DNA from 4 places in the Paraglaciecola aestuariivivens genome. Region 1 is predicted to be linked to each of the others. Evidence: predicted binding sites of a transcription regulator. Region 1 holds the regulator's gene; each other region holds the start of a gene.
What was found. Region 1 encodes sigma-54, which starts transcription at its own class of promoters, with help from an activator protein. Its sites were predicted from a motif close to GTTGGCACGNNNNTNGNNT; they were not measured.
Positions count from the first base shown of each region.

Region 2: a site for sigma-54 is predicted at 2,986-3,004, ahead of ACVCDT_RS06485 (kinase). Genes of this name have one in related genera too.
Region 3: a site for sigma-54 is predicted at 1,737-1,755, ahead of ACVCDT_RS08575 (FlgO family outer membrane protein). Genes of this name have one in related genera too.
Region 4: a site for sigma-54 is predicted at 2,241-2,259, ahead of ACVCDT_RS10010 (S8 family peptidase). Genes of this name have one in related genera too.

Region 1 is NZ_JBRKBA010000008.1:16,564-20,908, forward strand. It holds gene lptC (LPS export ABC transporter periplasmic protein LptC) at 1-217, shown strand, start outside; gene lptA (lipopolysaccharide transport periplasmic protein LptA) at 180-722, shown strand; gene lptB (LPS export ABC transporter ATP-binding protein) at 722-1,447, shown strand; gene ACVCDT_RS12445 (RNA polymerase factor sigma-54) at 1,615-3,108, shown strand; gene hpf (ribosome hibernation promoting factor) at 3,134-3,421, shown strand; gene ptsN (PTS IIA-like nitrogen regulatory protein PtsN) at 3,443-3,886, shown strand; gene rapZ (RNase adapter RapZ) at 3,887-4,345, shown strand, end outside.
Region 2 is NZ_JBRKBA010000003.1:318,915-323,259, reverse strand. It holds gene ACVCDT_RS06495 (glycosyltransferase family protein) at 1-1,192, opposite strand, end outside; gene ACVCDT_RS06490 (HAD-IIB family hydrolase) at 1,194-2,033, opposite strand; gene ACVCDT_RS06485 (kinase) at 2,035-2,907, opposite strand; molybdenum cofactor riboswitch at 3,096-3,263, shown strand; gene moaA (GTP 3',8-cyclase MoaA) at 3,257-4,225, shown strand; gene ACVCDT_RS06475 (molybdenum cofactor guanylyltransferase) at 4,300-4,345, shown strand, end outside.
Region 3 is NZ_JBRKBA010000004.1:360,743-365,087, reverse strand. It holds gene ACVCDT_RS08585 (hypothetical protein) at 1-8, opposite strand, end outside; gene ACVCDT_RS08580 (hypothetical protein) at 52-678, opposite strand; gene ACVCDT_RS08575 (FlgO family outer membrane protein) at 1,074-1,637, opposite strand; gene ACVCDT_RS08570 (LysM peptidoglycan-binding domain-containing protein) at 1,937-3,001, shown strand; gene miaE (tRNA isopentenyl-2-thiomethyl-A-37 hydroxylase MiaE) at 3,017-3,766, opposite strand; gene ACVCDT_RS08560 (NIDO-like domain-containing protein) at 4,040-4,345, opposite strand, start outside.
Region 4 is NZ_JBRKBA010000005.1:306,054-310,398, forward strand. It holds gene ACVCDT_RS10010 (S8 family peptidase) at 16-2,169, opposite strand; gene ACVCDT_RS10015 (methyltransferase) at 2,439-3,632, opposite strand; gene ettA (energy-dependent translational throttle protein EttA) at 3,723-4,345, opposite strand, start outside.

The sequences.
Region 1 (4,345 bases):
AACCAGTCTGAACGATCAAGGTTATATTCAAGTCATTAAAACACAATTTGTTGAAGTGAATTTAGCTGAAAAAACCATGTATTCAGATCAAGCTGTAGAAATTGTTGGGCCCAATTACGTCATTAACAGTAACGGCTTTACCGCAAGCTTAGAAACCCAAAGATACGAGTTATTAGACCATGTTAAAACTGTTTACCAGCCTGCTTCATCACACTAGTTTGTTGGGCTTATGCTTGTTTGCGGCCACCAGTCACGCAGGCAAAGACGACTTTAGTAAAAAGATTGAATTAGCTTCGCAATATCAAAACGCTGATGGCATTGCCAAAAAAGCCACTTACGAAGGCAATGTGGTGATCAAACAAGGTTCGTTAGAAGTTAAAGCTGACGCGTTAGAAATTGATGCTAGCAAAGGCGAAGGCAAAGAAATTTTTATTGCAACAGGCAACCCTGCAACCTATTCACAAAAACAAGAAGATGGCAGTACAGTAACCGCCAGCGCGGATAGAATTGAATATCACAGAGATAGTCGTTCACTTAGCTTAGAAGGCAATGCCCATATCACCCAAAACTCCAGCAGTGTTAAAGGCAAATCCATAAAGTTTAATATGGAATTAGAACAAATTATTGCTCAGGGCAGTGATCAAGAAAGCGGTCGGGTAATCACGACTTTTCAGCCAGTCACTAAGACGCCAGAAGCTAAAACACAGGAAAACCAACCTTAATGGCCGTTTTAAAAGCTCAACATTTGGCTAAATCTTATAAATCACGCCAGGTAGTGCGGGATGTAAGTTTAGAGGTGTCTACTGGGCAAATAGTAGGACTGCTAGGCCCTAATGGTGCGGGAAAAACCACCACATTTTATATGATTGTTGGCTTAGTGCCTTTAGATAAAGGCGATATTTTTATTGATCAACAAGCCTTAACTTTACAACCTATGCATGTGCGTGCCAGACAAGGCATAGGTTACTTACCTCAAGAAGCCTCTATTTTTAGAAAGCTGACTGTACATCAAAACTTAATGGCTATTTTACAAACGCGCAAAGAGCTTTCGACCGAACAAAGAGAGCAACAAGCTGATTCACTTTTAGACGAATTCAATATAAACCATATTCGCAATAGCTTAGGTATGAGCTTATCTGGCGGTGAGCGGCGAAGAGTTGAAATTGCCCGCGCCTTAGCTGCCGACCCAGAATTTATATTATTAGATGAACCCTTTGCGGGAGTCGATCCTATCTCGGTAAACGACATTAAAAAGATTATTCAGCACTTGCGAGATCGCGGTTTAGGTGTGTTAATTACTGACCACAATGTCAGAGAAACCCTAGACGTTTGTGAAAAAGCTTACATAGTCAGTCATGGTGAACTCATAGCTTCTGGCACTGCCGAAGAAGTTTTAAGTGATCAACGTGTAAGAGATGTATACCTAGGTGAACAATTCAGGCTATAGTTAAGCTATTCATGACTCTTAATTTACGAATTTTTATCCTTGACCTAAACTGGATTCAACCCATAATCAACTGATAGATATGAAGAAATCCAACTTAGCCAGCAAAATGTCGCAAATCAAGAGTGTAACTCGGCTGATAACAACAACAGACTAAGCATAAGAAGTAAATGAAACCCTCTTTACAGTTAAAATTTAGCCAACAACTCACTATGACTCCGCAGCTGCAACAGGCGATTAAGCTGTTGCAGTTATCAACCTTGGATTTACAAACTGAAATTCAAGAGGCCCTTGATTCTAATCCATTGTTAGAAATAGATGAGCAGCAAGACAATGCTAGTGACGAAAAAGCCCTAGAAACCAATCACAGCGCCGATGCAAAAGACGAGAGCAATTCACAAAAAGAAGTCAGCGCCGACAGCGTTGAAACCGGTGATGCCCTGCAAAATAACGATATTCCCGAAGATTTACCTCTAGACAGCACTTGGGATGAATATCTGAGTGCCTCTTCTGCGCCTTCATCTATGACCAGCGCCGGCTCAGCAGGCGATGACGACCAAGTTTTTCAGGGTGAAACCACAGACAATATTCAAGACCATTTATTATGGCAGATGCGTCTCACCCATTTTAGCGAAACAGACGCCGCCATTGCTATGGCTATTATTGACTCTATTGACGAAGCTGGTTACTTAACTATCAGTACCGAAGAAGTGCTGGCTAGCATGGATGATGAAGAAATAGAGTTAGATGAAGTAGAAGTGGTGCTCAAGCGCATTCAAATGTTTGATCCTGTTGGCTCTGGCGCTCGCAGTGCCCAAGAGTGTTTATTAATTCAACTTAAACAATTTGCTCCCGATACCCCTTGGTTAGAAGAAGCCAAGATGTTAATCACTGAATATTGCGATTTAATTGGCAGTAAAGACTACCGTACCTTAATGCGCAAAACTCGTCTAAAAGAAGACGAGTTACGCGAAGTTATGCGTTTACTGCAAAGCCTTAACCCTAGACCTGGCACAGCTATAGTCACGGGTGAATCTGAATACGTGATCCCAGATGTGTCTGTGTCTAAAAAGAATGGCCGCTGGACAGTAGAGCTTAACCCCGACAGCTTACCCAAGCTCAATGTAAACCAACAATATGCGGCTATGAGCAAGGGCTTAAAAAACGCCTCTGACAGCCAGTTTATTCGTTCGCATTTACAAGAAGCTAAGTGGTTTATAAAAAGTGTCGAAAGTCGAAACGAAACCTTATTAAAAGTGTCAAACTGCATAGTGCAACAACAAATGGGCTTTTTTGAACATGGGCCAGAAATGATGAAGCCTATGGTACTCAATGATGTGGCTGAAATGGTAGATATGCATGAGTCTACAATCAGCCGAGTAACAACCCAGAAGTATATGCACACACCTAGAGGGATTTTTGAACTAAAATATTTCTTCTCTAGTCATGTTGCCACTGAAACTGGAGGCGAATGTTCGTCTACTGCTATTCGAGCTTTAATTAAAAAGCTGGTAGCAGCCGAAAAACCAAGTAAACCATTAAGTGATAGTAAGATTGCCCAATTGTTAGCCGACCAAGGCATTAAAGTGGCACGGCGTACAATAGCAAAATATCGGGAGTCTTTAATGATCCCACCGTCAAACCAACGTAAGAGCCTACTATAGGCGGATTGAAGAAGGAGAAGGCGATATGCAAATTAACCTGACCGGTCATCATGTAGATATTACAGATTCTTTAAGAGACTACGTAGACACAAAATTTACTAAATTAGAACGACACTACGATGCCATTAACAATGTTTATGTCATTTTAAATGTAGAAAAGTTGAATCAAAAAGCCGAAGCCACATTACACCTTAGCGGCACTGAAGTTTTTGCCACATCCGAACATACCGATATGTATGCCGCCATTGATGCTTTAATCGATAAACTTGACCGACAAGTGATAAAGCACAAGGAAAAAGTTAAACGCCATTAACCCCCAACCATTAGAATCGCAATGGAAATAAAAGATATTCTGCACCCTGACTGCACTATATGTGCAGTTCAAGGTAGCAGCAAAAAGAAAGTGCTCGAATTGATTAGTCAAATTGCCAACCAGCATTTGATTGACATAGATCAAGCCACTATTTTAGCCAGTTTGATATGCCGCGAAAAAATGGGCAGTACGGGTATTGGCAATGGTATTGCGCTACCTCATGGGCGTTTACGCGATTTAGAAAAAGTGCTAGCTATAGTGGTAACCACTGAGCATGGGATTGATTTCGACGCTATAGACAATGCTCCCGTAGATGTCTTTTTTGCGATTTTAGTACCCGAAAATAAAGCCTCAGAACATTTAGGCACTTTGTCTGCCATTGCGTTTAAGCTAAATAATAAAGTGACCTTAGATAAAATGCGTAAGGCAAAAACCGATCAAGAATTATTTGAGGCTATCATTTAAATGAAATTAATCATTATTAGTGGGCGTTCTGGTTCAGGTAAATCCATTGTATTGCGCTCACTAGAAGATTTAGGTTACTACTGCGTAGACAACATCCCAGTTAATTTATTGCCAACATTAACCCATACAGTGGTAGACGAGTACGATCAGGTTGCGGTCAGCATAGACGTTCGAAACTTACCCAAAAACCCCAACGAGTTAGTGGAAATTCTTGATTACCTGCCATCGACTTGGACTATGACCATACTCTATTTAGATGCCAGCGATGACATATTAATTAAACGCTTTAGTGAAACCCGACGTTTACATCCTTTATCTAAACAAAATAAGTCACTATCTGCGGCTATCCATGCTGAAAGCCAACTTTTGGCCCCTATAGCAGAACGCGCTGATTTATACTTAGATACAGACCAACTCAGCGTTCACCAATTAGCCGAATTAGTGCGAGAGCGCATATTA
Region 2 (4,345 bases), on a different contig from region 1:
CTGCGTCTTTTAGTTGTTCTAATATATCTGGAACTGCGCTAACTACTCGGTTCCAGCTAGGGATAAATGGAGTTTCCATAGGGTTAGCTAAAAAGCTTTCACCTGCTTTCATAATATTTTGAGCAAACAGTTCTACCGCTTTTTCTTCATTATGAATGTCTAACTTTAAGCCGTTGATTATGGCGTCATTGTTGTAGGTTTCGATAAAATCTAATGCAATTCGATAATAGGTAGCTTTGAGCGAACGAAAGGACTCGGTAGTAAAGGTTTCACCTTGTGTGGCAAGCTTTCTAAATAAAGCTTTGGTGATATCAATAGACATTTTTGATAGCCCACCCTGATCATTATGCGCCGATAGATCTTGATGTTTGTGATCATAAGTTCGGGCAATATCAGCTTGGCAAAGTCTATTGTGCGAATAATTACGATGCATTTCAGACAAAACGCCTATTTCTAGGCCCCAATCACTGGGAATGCGAATATCGTTTAATACATCTCGTCTAAAGGAAAACTCGCCAGCTAAGGGATACCTAAAACTGTCCATGTATTCTAAATATTCGTTATGCCCAAGCACTTTTTGTAATGCACGAATTAAAGGCGTGACCAATAGTCTTGATACGCGCCCATTAATTTTGCCATCAGCAACTCTGGCGTAATAACCTTTACAAAATTCGTAGTTAAATTGTGGATTGGCGACAGGGTAAATTAACCTAGCTAATAAGCCTCTGTCGTAGGTGAGTATATCGCAATCGTGTAAGGCGACAGATTCAGCCGTGCCTGTGGCTAATACATAACCCATGCAATACCACACGTTTCGGCCTTTACCTAGTTCTTTAGGGGCAAGCCCTTGGGCTTCTAATTTAGCATCTAGGGCTTTTAGGCGAGGGCCATCATTCCATAATAATCTGTGATTTTGCGGAAGCTTAGAGAAAAAACCTAAAGCACTTTTATATTGCTCAAGATTGGCTCTATCTAAACCAATTACAATCTGCGATAAGTAGGGCACTTCTGCAATATGATTAATTATATTGGGTAAGGCTTGGCCTTCTAATTCGGAATACAGTGAAGGTAAAATTAAAGCCATAGGGCGTTTTTCAGAGAAGGCTAAAAGCTCTTGTTCTAGATCTTCAGTTGGACGCTCTGAAAGGTTGTGAAGAGTGGTAACTATGCCATTTTGGTAAAAATCTGCCATTTTAATTTGGCTCCATATTTAAAAAGTTAAAAATAATGTGATCTAAGCAAGCGCTCCAACCGGCAGGCCCACATTCGTTACTAGTAAAGACTTGGTGGGTTTTGCTTAACTCTGGAAGGGGGCTATGTAAGGAGCGGATCCTGACCGCAATATCTGCCGCCTCTAACATAGAAATGTCGTTTTGCCCGTCGCCTAGGGCAATAGTGGTAAATTTATGCTGGGGCCAATTTTGTGCATATTGTGCGGCTAACCAAAGCAGTGCATCGCCTTTATTACAATGGCCAGTTAAATGTAAAAAGCGACCACCCTCAACCGGGCTCACACCAGATTTTTCGAGGGCTTTAACAAAACGTTGTTTATTGGCTAAATCGGCTTGCCATAAAACTGGCTCAGTGTATTCGCGTTGATTGGCTAGCTTTGCCTGACTAAGTGATAAACCAGTGGCTTGGCAAATGTCTTCATTGCTCATGTTGTAGAAGTGTGAAAATTGTCCTGCAAAGTCTTGAGACAGGTCATCTAACACTGATAACCAATGGGCTCTTTGTGGTGAAAATTCTTTTACCCAAAAACCTTTGTGGCTATGGGTATCCTTAGGTTGAACATCAAAGCAGCCTATTGGCATATAAACCGCGGCGCCATTTTCTACAATAAAAGGCGAACTAAGGGATAAGGTTTTACGCAATGGAATTAACTCAGCAAAGGTTTTACTGGTGTTAGGGATCACTGGAATATTACTGGCCAACAAAGTGTCGAGCATAGGCTTTGCTGGGGCAAAGCTATAGGTTTGATGATCGAGCAAGGTGCCATCTAAATCAGTAAAAATAAGTATGCTTGATTGCATATTAAGCCCTTTCTGTTGCTGAGATGATTTCTCGTGCTGAATTGAGTTCAAATAAGTAATCACATTGCTGACTAAAGGTCGCTAACCCATGCTCAGTGAGGCGTTGATAATGTTGAATAAAACGTTCAATTTGTGCGGCATTCATTATGCTTTGCTTACCTAAAGCACTACTGGCACTTAATAATTTTTGTTCTTGCTCTAATCGCCAAGCATACACATCTGCAAACGAAGGGGCTTTTAGCATCACCCATTGGTCGAACATGCTATAAAGCCCTTGGTAATGTTTAGCTAACTGCGTATTAACGTAACTTCGCCATAAGCCTTTAGGATCTTCATCAGCCTCTAAGGCATTAACAGGTTCAATTAATTGGTTAGTGTCTTGCGGAGCGACCCCCCAACACCAACCTTCAAAAATCACTAAATCCACAGGCTCGCTAATTTGTGTCCACTGTTCGGGATGATGAGGGTTATCTGTGGCTTTATTAAATCGTGGAATGATCACAGATTGGCGATTTTTAAGGGCAATTAATACTTGTTTCGCTTGGCCCATATTATGAGTGCCAGGTACCCCTCTAGTACTTAATAATGGGTGAACGTCAATTGCCAGATTTTTGCGTTGAATTTGGCTTAGATAAAAGTCGTCTAAAGATAACACCACCACTTTTAACGAAAATTGTTGGGATAAATAATCTTGAATAAAAGCAGAAAGGGTGGATTTCCCTGAGCCTTGGCAACCATTGATGCCTACAAAAAGAGGCGACCTTGCACTTCTTTGGTGCGGTGCTAACTTTTCAGCCAAAGGCAGGTAATGCTGCTTGGCAGTGTGGCTAAATGCTTCGCAAAGCCTATGTTTATTAATGAATTCCTTTAGCATTGATGCCTAACCCTTTGTCTTTTGCCTGGTTAAAGTAAAGTGTAAATGCCAGCAAACTGCATAGCGTTATTGGATTAATTACAACTTGTGTGCCAACCGTTTTATTATTGGTCAGATAATCCAGGCTCCTAAGGGTTTTACATTACAGTGTTGGAATTTTGTGGTACAAATACGCTGTTGCATGTGCAACGTTTAAATAACTCCGAGCTTTTTTACCTAAATCATAGATATGGTGATCTAGCCGTGAATTTAGCTAACGCTAATTCGCCAGGGTTGTAAGAGAAATCAAGCAGCCTCCCGTAAGTATTCAAAATTTAGAATGCTTCATTTTGGAAAGGTGTTACTCAATATGTTAGAAGATAAATTTGGACGCCGATTCCATTACTTGCGGCTGTCTGTCACTGATGTATGCAATTTTCGTTGTGATTATTGCCTGCCAGAAGGCTATGCCTGTGACTCAGAGCGTAACTTTTTAACCCTGCCCGAAATCACCACCTTAGTGAATGGCTTTGCTGCACTTGGTACCAGCAAAGTGAGGATCACTGGTGGGGAGCCTTCATTACGCAAAGACTTACCCGATATTATTAAAGCTTGCGCTCAAGCAAAAGGGGTGAGCCAGGTTGCCATGACTACTAATGGATACAAGTTGGATAGCGATATTCAAACTTGGGTAGAGGCAGGGCTTACATCATTAAATATCAGCATAGACAGTTTAGATCCTAGAATGTTTAAGGCCATTACTGGCCACGACAAACTCAAAGCTATTTTATCCGGAATACATAAAGCCTTGGCTTTAGGTGTAAAAGTAAAGGTTAATGCAGTGCTCATGAAGCAATATAATGCCCATGATCTGCAACATTTTTTAGATTGGATAAAAACCACGCCCATCACCTTTAGGTTAATTGAGCTGATGCAGACTGGCGATAACCTTAATTTTTTTGAAAAGAATCATGTATCTGGCATGCCCATTAAACAGCAGCTATTAAAAGAAGGCTGGGGCCAACAAGTACAGGATAAAACAGCTGGACCAGCGCAAGAATTTTTCCACCCTGATTATCAAGGGAAAATTGGCTTAATAATGCCTTACTCAAAAGATTTTTGTGCCACTTGCAATAGGTTAAGAATTTCTTCTACTGGCAAATTACATTTATGTTTATTTGCAGAGCAAGGACTAGACATAAGACGATTTTTACAAACGCCTAACAGTGATTTATTGCAACAGCGTTTAATTGAGCTATTAGCCGATAAAGAAGCCACTCATTGGCTACAAGACGGTTACACTGGTGGTACAACTCATTTGGCCATGTTAGGCGGGTAAAACTTGGCAACCCTTACTTGGATAAATTTTCGGACTTTGCGGGTTGCCCATCAACCTAATTTGAAGTGTGACTTATGTTAGTAGGAATAGTACTTGCTGGTGGACTATCTCAACGTATGG
Region 3 (4,345 bases), on a different contig from region 1:
ATTTTCATAATATTCTCCAAAATCTAATAATCGTTTTTTGCAACAAGAGTTCTAGTAAACTACATCTACGTTGAAAGTAACGGTATAGCTAGTATCTGAATCTAAAGCAGTAGCGCCCACATCCAAAGTTCCACCAACAGTAAAGTGGGCGAAGTTGGCAACAGAAGCGCCGTTGTCAGTACCGTTTGCTAACGTCATGGTTAAAGGAGTACCTGCTGTATAAGTGGTACAAACATCCCCATCAGTACCTGCATTGTCGTGTACAACTCCACAGCCAGTCGGGGTAAAAGTAAAGTCACCGGATTGAGTAAGTGAGCTTAATGTAAGTGAAACATCCAACCCGCCCACACCTTCAATACTGTAGATACCGGGAGTGGCAACAGTTGTGCCTGAACCTATACAACTTGAGCCGGTAATTACACCAAAGCCAGAAACGGTAATATTATCATCTGCTAATACTGTTGCACCTGCAGGTGATGTCGCACTCATCGCACATGTACCATTAGCATCAGTGGTAATATTTTCACCAAAATCTAAGGGTTGTACTGTATCAATGGTTACATCACTTAATGTATTAACAGTGACTGAGAAGGTATCAGCATACGAATTAGAAGCGCACAGTGCTCCCAATACAACAGCCCCGATTTGAAGCGCCAGTTTTGTTTTATTTGGTTGCATAGCAACACTCCTAGTTATCAAGTTATGTTTTATGACTAGACGGTAAACTATCTGTTTACATCAATCAATTAACGGTTTGACTGCTAATGTATAGTTTTCTATAAGGTGGTATAAAGCACTATACGCCAACAAAATGCTCTTCCTTTAGCACCAATAATCCCTGTATTTTTTCTATCAATTTTTGTTTATCGTTAGTAAACAACTGCTATTTAAAAACCTGATAAAATTAATTTAGCTAACTTTTTAAAAGCTTATAAAAATTGACTTACATCTATGTATCGACAACTAATCAGTTAAATTAAGTTTTTTTTTAAAAAATCTTTTAACAACAGATATTAATTAGTGGATACAACAAATTTATCGGCAGAAAAAATCAATAAGTTAGGGTGAATTGGTTAGATCAAAGCAGCTAAAAGATGACTCGGCAGTAGTTTTGTTCCAGACGCTATAACTTTACCACTTTTCAGCTCTAGCACTCTAGCGTTTAATGCTAACCCATTGCTTCTTGGTGAAATATTGCCAATCAAAACGTAAGACACATTAAATTTATTCATTACTTTTTGCTGCTCATTGGAAAATTCAATTTGTTTTGAACCGGCCTGTTGAAAATATTCAGCCAGACTTGAATCTGCGGTGATGATTCCAAAGTCGGTAAGATCGTTTTGCATTCCAAAGGCTAAATCATTTTCTAATTGGGAAAAGTCAGCTGTATTGCTACCACTATAAGCAAAGGGCAAAACGATTATACTGCCAGTTAAGGACAGGCCTGACATGTTGGACTTAAGTTCTAGTGCCAGCTGTTTGGTATAATCATTAATTTGTACAAAATGTTGAGCACTTCCTGCTGGAGACAAATCCACCTGTTGAGTGTTCTGCCTTTTTAAAGGTTCATCAACACAGGCACTAAAGTTACCTTCATCATCAGCACAGATTCGACCGCTGGTTTCAAACTCAAACATTGAGCAAGCACTATTGACTAATATGACGATTAACATCAATCCAAATTTTGAAACGGATGCCATAAATAAACCCTACTAATAAAAAATCTGATTTTATCAAAGCAAAATGTAAGCCAATTAGAATCAATAGGCACATACCCAAAATCAGTTTTAAATACAGTCAAACTAAGCAAAATGTGGCAAGCTATTGCCATGTAATCTAACAAATGAGGAGGTGAATTTCCTTCATATTAAAAATTGACTGACTAGGGGCAAACTCGTTAAGGTTAGTTTTTATTTTTTAAGGACAAGTTGAGTTGTTGAAGCGCCTGATATTAGTAATTAGTCTTTTTATCTTAGTAGGTTGCAGTGGTCGTTCGGCAAACCAAGCGCCCTTATCTCAGGCTGAGAAAAATCTATCTGCAACAGATACCACACTGTCACACATTCAAGCTTATCTATTAATTGGCAATACAACTAAAGCAGAGCAATTACTTAATCAATTAGACAGCACACAATTACCCCCTAAGGCTAAGGTGCTGTTAGCCGAGTTGCATGCGGCTAAAGGCAATAGCGTAGAGGCGCAGCAAAGCTTTTTATCTGCCATTGCCGACATGCAGGCCAATCAAGCTTGGGCAAACACCCAAGTACCAGTAAATTTATTAGATTATTTTTGTGATGAGAAAAAATGGCCTGCATTAGAAGGTTATGCCAAAACTATTGTTGCAGATATCAGCAATGCTTCTGATAGCCTTAATGAAAATCAACCAATTAAACAAAAGGTATTAACTCAAATAGGCTTATGCTTTTTTAGCCAGCAAAAGTGGCAACAAACTAGTACTTGGTTAAACCAGTTGGAACTGAGTTCTGAGGTTGACCCTTTAGTATACTTGGCCTTAGCGAGAGCCAGCATAGAACAACAAGATCTAGTCAAAGCACAACAACTTATTTCTCACTATCAGCAATATAAAAAGAAAGTCGATGCCCCTAGCCTTTGGGCAGCAATAGAGGTGCATTTAGCCTTGGGCCAGCAAGAGCAAGCTAAAGCTTTGGGCGAAACCTTGCGAAGTTTGTTTCACTACAATGAATATAGTCGTCAATACATTCTGTTAACTAAAAGAGGGATGCTTGATAGGCCCACCAGCAACTCAAGTCAAACACTACCGCCCGAAGCGCAACAAGAGCCTAGTGCCACTGACGCTGTATCAGCATCTACACCTGCACTGCCTTTTAATACGGTTCATACCATTCAAAAAGGCGAAACCTTGTACCGTTTATCTAAACTTTATGGTTTAACTACCGCTGAGCTACAGGCTTGGAACCCAGAGTTAGACGTAAACGATATTCCTATTGGCACCCAAATTCGAGTAGTACCTAATCGCTAAGGATTAGGCTTATTGCTATTGTGGTACACCACTGTGGAAGCGAAATTCAGAGTCTGGGCTAAGGATCAGTTTGGCTTCTTTTTGTTTAAATAGCTCTACCCTATCTTCTATAGGTTGAGCGGAAATTGTTTTAGCTAAACTTAAATAGTCTTCAAAATGTCTGGCTTCACTTCTTAACAATGAAATATAAAAAGCCTGAAGCTCTGCGTCTAAATATGGGGCTAATTTGGCAAACCTTTCGCAAGATCGTGCTTCTATATACGCGCCACAAATTAAGGTATCGGTTAATTTTGCGGGTTCGTGGGTGCGAACATGCTTCATTAACCCCCTAGCATACCGCGATGCGGTAAGGTTGTTGTAAACTATGCTTCTGTTTTGCATGATTTGCCAAACTTGCTGAAAATGATGTAACTCTTCTTTAATTAGCATCACCATTTTACTGATCAGCTCGTCACCGTGTTCAAAATCAGATTTACTGATCAGCTTTTTAGATAAGCTTTGTTGTTGGCTAAAATCCCCCTCGCCTATTTTACGATAGACAAAATCTTCATAGGGCTTCAACCAGGCTAATAAGGCTTCGCCACTTGGCTGGTCAACGGCATAACGGCGTAATAGCAGCATGGCAGTTTGTGCGGCTTTTAATTCACAATTTGCATGGTCTACTAGCAAGTTTGCCAGATTCTCTGGCTTAATAGCCTTATCTATCCAACTTTGAGGGGTTGAGCATTGAAGGAATTGGTTGATTGGGGTTAATAAGTTGTCCAAGGGTTAGTTCTCTGTACACTACTTTTATTTAAAAACACTATAATATGGCCTCCAGCTCCTTGGTAGATAAATTACAGAAGCGTATCTGTCAACTCTACTGATTCATACTATTCAAGGCAAATGATTTAAAGAATATAGAATTTACATCAATTTGCGGTTCTTCGAGAATGCTCAGAAGTGATGCTAATTACTTCAATTTGATTGTGCATTAGGCTCTTTTATAAAAGCCAGCAAACGGCAGAATAAACTACCGTAGCTGGCATTAATTAATAATTAAGGAGTAAACTCCAGAACAGCTCCACTAAGATCATTCGGATTACCAGCGTTAAACAATTCATATTGGGTACCGCTAGAGAATAAACTCCCCAAAACGCTGAGGTCACTTCCACCAGGATCTGCTACTCCCCCACCTTGTGTACTGCCTACCAGCCCATCAACAGCAGAAATGACACCATATTCAATGGTATAGCTGCCATCATCGCGAAGTGTCAGCTTAAAGCTATTCGCACCTGTATTAGGAAATTCAGGCACGTTATCATACACCAGTATGAAACTACCGGCCTCCAGCGCATAGCTGAC
Region 4 (4,345 bases), on a different contig from region 1:
ATCTATCTAAGCTTGTTATTCTTGCAGCATAAAGTTTTCTTGGTTCATGTGCGCTTCGTCCCACATAAAGGCTTCGTCCCACATGAAAGCTTCGTCCCACATGAAGGCTTCATCCCACATAAAGGCTTCGTCCCACATGAAAGCTTCGTCCCACATAAAGGCTTCGTCCCACATGAAAGCTTCATCCCACATAAAGGCTTCGTCCCACATGAAAGCTTCATCCCACATAAAGGCTTCTTCCCATACTTCAAATTCGAAGCCTTTAATGTAGTAGTTACCATCTTCATCTTGGCGAGCTGCGCCCATGTAGTGTTGTTCACCACTTAAGTCGGCAGTGATATCCATGCCATTGTTGGCACAACCAGAGCGGGTTGAATACACAGCGTCTACCGCATTAATACTGCCCGACCCTTGCTGGAAAGGACTATAAGCAAGTTTGCCATTAAATTGAGCCATAGTAGTGCTGCTCATTAAGCGACATTTTACGTCATTGGCAGACAAGCTTGGGTCGTTTTGCAACATTAACGCCACCACACCACTTACCACACCAGAGGCTTGTGAAGTACCCGACATAATAAAGCGATCATTACCTATCATGTATTGAGGGAACTTGTTAGGTACGTACATGTCTTTGCTGGCCAAGCTAAACATGTGGCCACCAGGCGCAACTAAGTCAGGCTTGATAAAGGCTTCATGAGTAGGACCTTGTGACGAGAATGAAAGCAAAGTATCGTCATTTGGGTTGTCTTGGGTATAGTTGTCGCTTATGGCTCCTACGCTTATTACGTAAGGTACGTTAGCTGGTACACCTATAGTCATAGCGCTTGGACCAGTGTTACCCGCAGAGGTAACTACTACCACATCTTTTTGCCATAGCTGCATCACAGCTTGGTTAATAGGATCTGCCCAATAGTTGGAACGAGGCGGCGCACCAAAAGATAGGTTAACCACGCGAATGTTATGCTTTTCGTGGTTGTCGGCAATATATTGTAAACCACGTAGGGCATCTAAATAAGTGCTGTGTCCATCTTCATAAAATGCTTTGATCACCACTAAGTTAACATCTGGTGCCACACCTTGGTAAAAATCGTGTTTTTTACCGTTAATAATAGCGCGCTCACTATTGGCAATAATGCCAGTAATATGGGTACCGTGGCTATTTTCATCGGTCATTTTATTGGGTTTTACTTCAGCATCGTTAATCGCATCATAAGCGGCGACAATGCGCTTTTTGTTATGAGTATCTTTTTTCAGAGCCTTATGTTTAGCCCAAGCTCCACTGTCGATAACAGCAACAGTCACATCTTGCCCAGTGATCCCTTGCTGATGTAACTCATCTGCCCCTATGTTGTTCACATAATAGCTGTTGCTGTCGTTAACATTGGCTTGGGTGTCGTAGCCTTTAACCAGATCGCGTTTACAGTTTTCTTCAAACTGTACATTCATTGAAAAATCGCCTTGCTGGAACTTGTCAGCTTTATAGCGAGTAAAAGAAAGCTCTACTTCAGCGCTATCAAAGGCATTAATTTTTGCGTGTCTTAGCAAGTCTTCTTTTTCAAGGGTTAACTCGCCATCTTGACGTCCAAATAAGCTCCAGAATACTGTTCGGCCGTCAAACTTAACAGTAGTCACTTGGCCTAACTCTTCTGGCCAAGAAAAGGTCATTTTTTTGGTGTTAGCGCGACTATCTCTGGCGTTGTATAGGTTCCAACGGATTTTGTTGCCCGTTAATTCAACTACGTGGCTACCGTAGACTAAACAATGATCTAACGCACTAGAAGTAAAGACAGCTTCGTTTTTAGTTACGGTAATTATGCCTGGTAACTTCTGCAAAATTTGCAGTTGCAAGTCTGAAACACGGATCCCAATACCGTTAATAAGAGGTAAGTTATGTGTAACTTCGCCACCAATTTTGTCAATTAGTTGCTTAAGCAGCTCTACATCACTACCTTGGATCAAAACTTCGTTGTTAAGTCTAATTAAACTATCTAATAGAGGTAGTCTGGGTAACCCTAAGCTAGAGGTTAACTCTTGTACATCTAAGGTAGTCACAACTTGTTCGAGATTAAGATCTTGAATTCCTTTGTCACCTGCAAAGGCAGGAAAAGCAGAGATGCTTAATGCCGCCGCTATAATAGCGAGTTTGTTATTACAGATTTTAACTTTCACTATACTATTCCTTTATGTTTCAAACGCAGTCTTGAGTAAAAACGCTTTTACTTGTTTATCGCTCTCCAATAAGGCAATACTTATGCCATATTTTAACTTGTTGTTTTTAAATGATTATTTGTCCGTTTGAAATATTTGAATGGTTTGGTTTGAAATATTTGAATGGTTATTTTGAAGGTGTTTTATGGGGTGGTTGCAGTCAATTTTTTCATTGGCGCTGGGAGGTTGAACTGTTGGTTGGTTAAAGGCTTTTACTCATAGGGCAAAGATTATCGCTTGGCTTTAATCAGGATGTTTCTAGGGCTATGCTGGGGCGAACAAAAGGTTCCAATTTCAACTTGGTACTGATGTTCTTGCAAATATAAGGCTCGGTCTAAACACAACCATACTTCTGTTGGGCGTCTAAACGCAAAGCGTACTAAATCTAACGCAGATACTTGCTGAAACTTTTTTTCTGCCAAAGCAAGGTAGTGTGCCCAATCAAGTTGTTTAGGTAAGTTAAGCTGTTTTAGTTCAGCGCAATGTCGACAAAAGTCGGCAAAGCTGGCCTTTGCCCATTGGTTACTTAACGATGGCACAGCTAAGTAAGTATCAGATTGGCGTACTTCACGCTGCAAATAATCAAAGCCTAATCGCATAATCTGCAGCTTTTTGCGCTGGCTCTGCACAGTTGCACCAGCCGTGGCTGTTTGCATTACAGCTGTGTGTAATCCTTGTTTGGTTAAAACTAAATCATGTTGACGGCCAAGTTTAGATAAAGGTGAGTAGAGGTCGTCGCTGCGTTTATGATAACAACATGGGGCTAAACTAAGATTGGCAGGCTGCTTTTTAGCTACTTGATGCAAAAGTTGTTCGTGCAATTCACCGCAGGCATGCAAAGCCACTACATGTTGCTTAGTTTGTAAAAACTCTGCAGCTGAGGATTGCATGACATCCACTAAGTGCGAACTAAGCTTAAGCTGGTTTTGTTTAGCATATTGGTTTGCTTGCTCAACTAAATGACTATCCCACTCTAAGGCGGTGAGTTGTTGCTTAAAGGCGCGCGTTAGATAAAAACCTAAATGTGACTTGCCGGCACACCATTCTAAGGTGGGTTGATAGGGCTTACTCAATTTACTGGCAAAATCTTGTACTTGTTGTTGTTTTCTTCCTGGCATACCACTTAGCTGGCGCGGCGAAAGTGTAATCTGATGTCGTGAACTAAAGCGCTCAACGGCTGATAACTGATGGATTTTATCCAGATCAGCAATATAGCGATTTAGAAAACTGATTAAGGCTGTATCGTCATTGGCTAGTTCATCAATTTGTGGCCAAGTTAATTTAAATAATTCAGTGGCTAAGGCTTTATTTTGTGTCAGCCAAGGCAGGTTTAAGTCAAAAAATGCGACGCCTCGCCAATAGTGTTGATTGGCGGTAAGGGCCGCACTTAACTGGCTAAACTGTTGGGCTAATGGCTGGTACATACAAACTTGGTTAATAAGGGAAGGAAACTAAATTTACACACAGTAAAAAAGCGTGTTGCAACTCGAAAAGTTAGCAACACGCTTAGCAGCTTATTTACTGATTTTTTTGTATTTTAATCTATGCGGCTCGACTACATCTGTACCATAGGTGGCTTTTAGCCAAGCGGCATATTCAGTGTAGTTACCATCAAAGAAATTAATTTTACCTTCGTCACGATAGTCCATAATGTGCGTGGCTATGCGATCTAAGAACCATCTGTCGTGCGAAATTACCATGGCGCAACCCGGAAATTCTAACAAGGCGTTTTCTAGGGCGCGCAGGGTTTCTACATCAAGATCATTGGTCGGCTCATCCAGCAATAACACGTTGCCGCCAGCTTTTAACAATTTAGCTAGATGTACACGGTTGCGTTCACCACCAGATAAATCTTTAATAAATTTCTGTTGGTCTGTGCCTTTAAAATTAAACCTGCTGCAATAGGCGCGGCTATTTAATTCAAAATTGCCAATGCGAGTAATATCTGAATCGTCAGATATTTCTTTGTAAACCGTATTATTGCCATCCATGTGATCGCGGAACTGATCAACACTGGCTAATTGTACTGTGTTGCCTAATTCAATTTGGCCTGCATCAGGTTGTTCATCACCACTTAGCATTCTAAATAAAGTTGATTTACCTGCGCCATTTGGCCCGATAATTCCCACTATGGCAC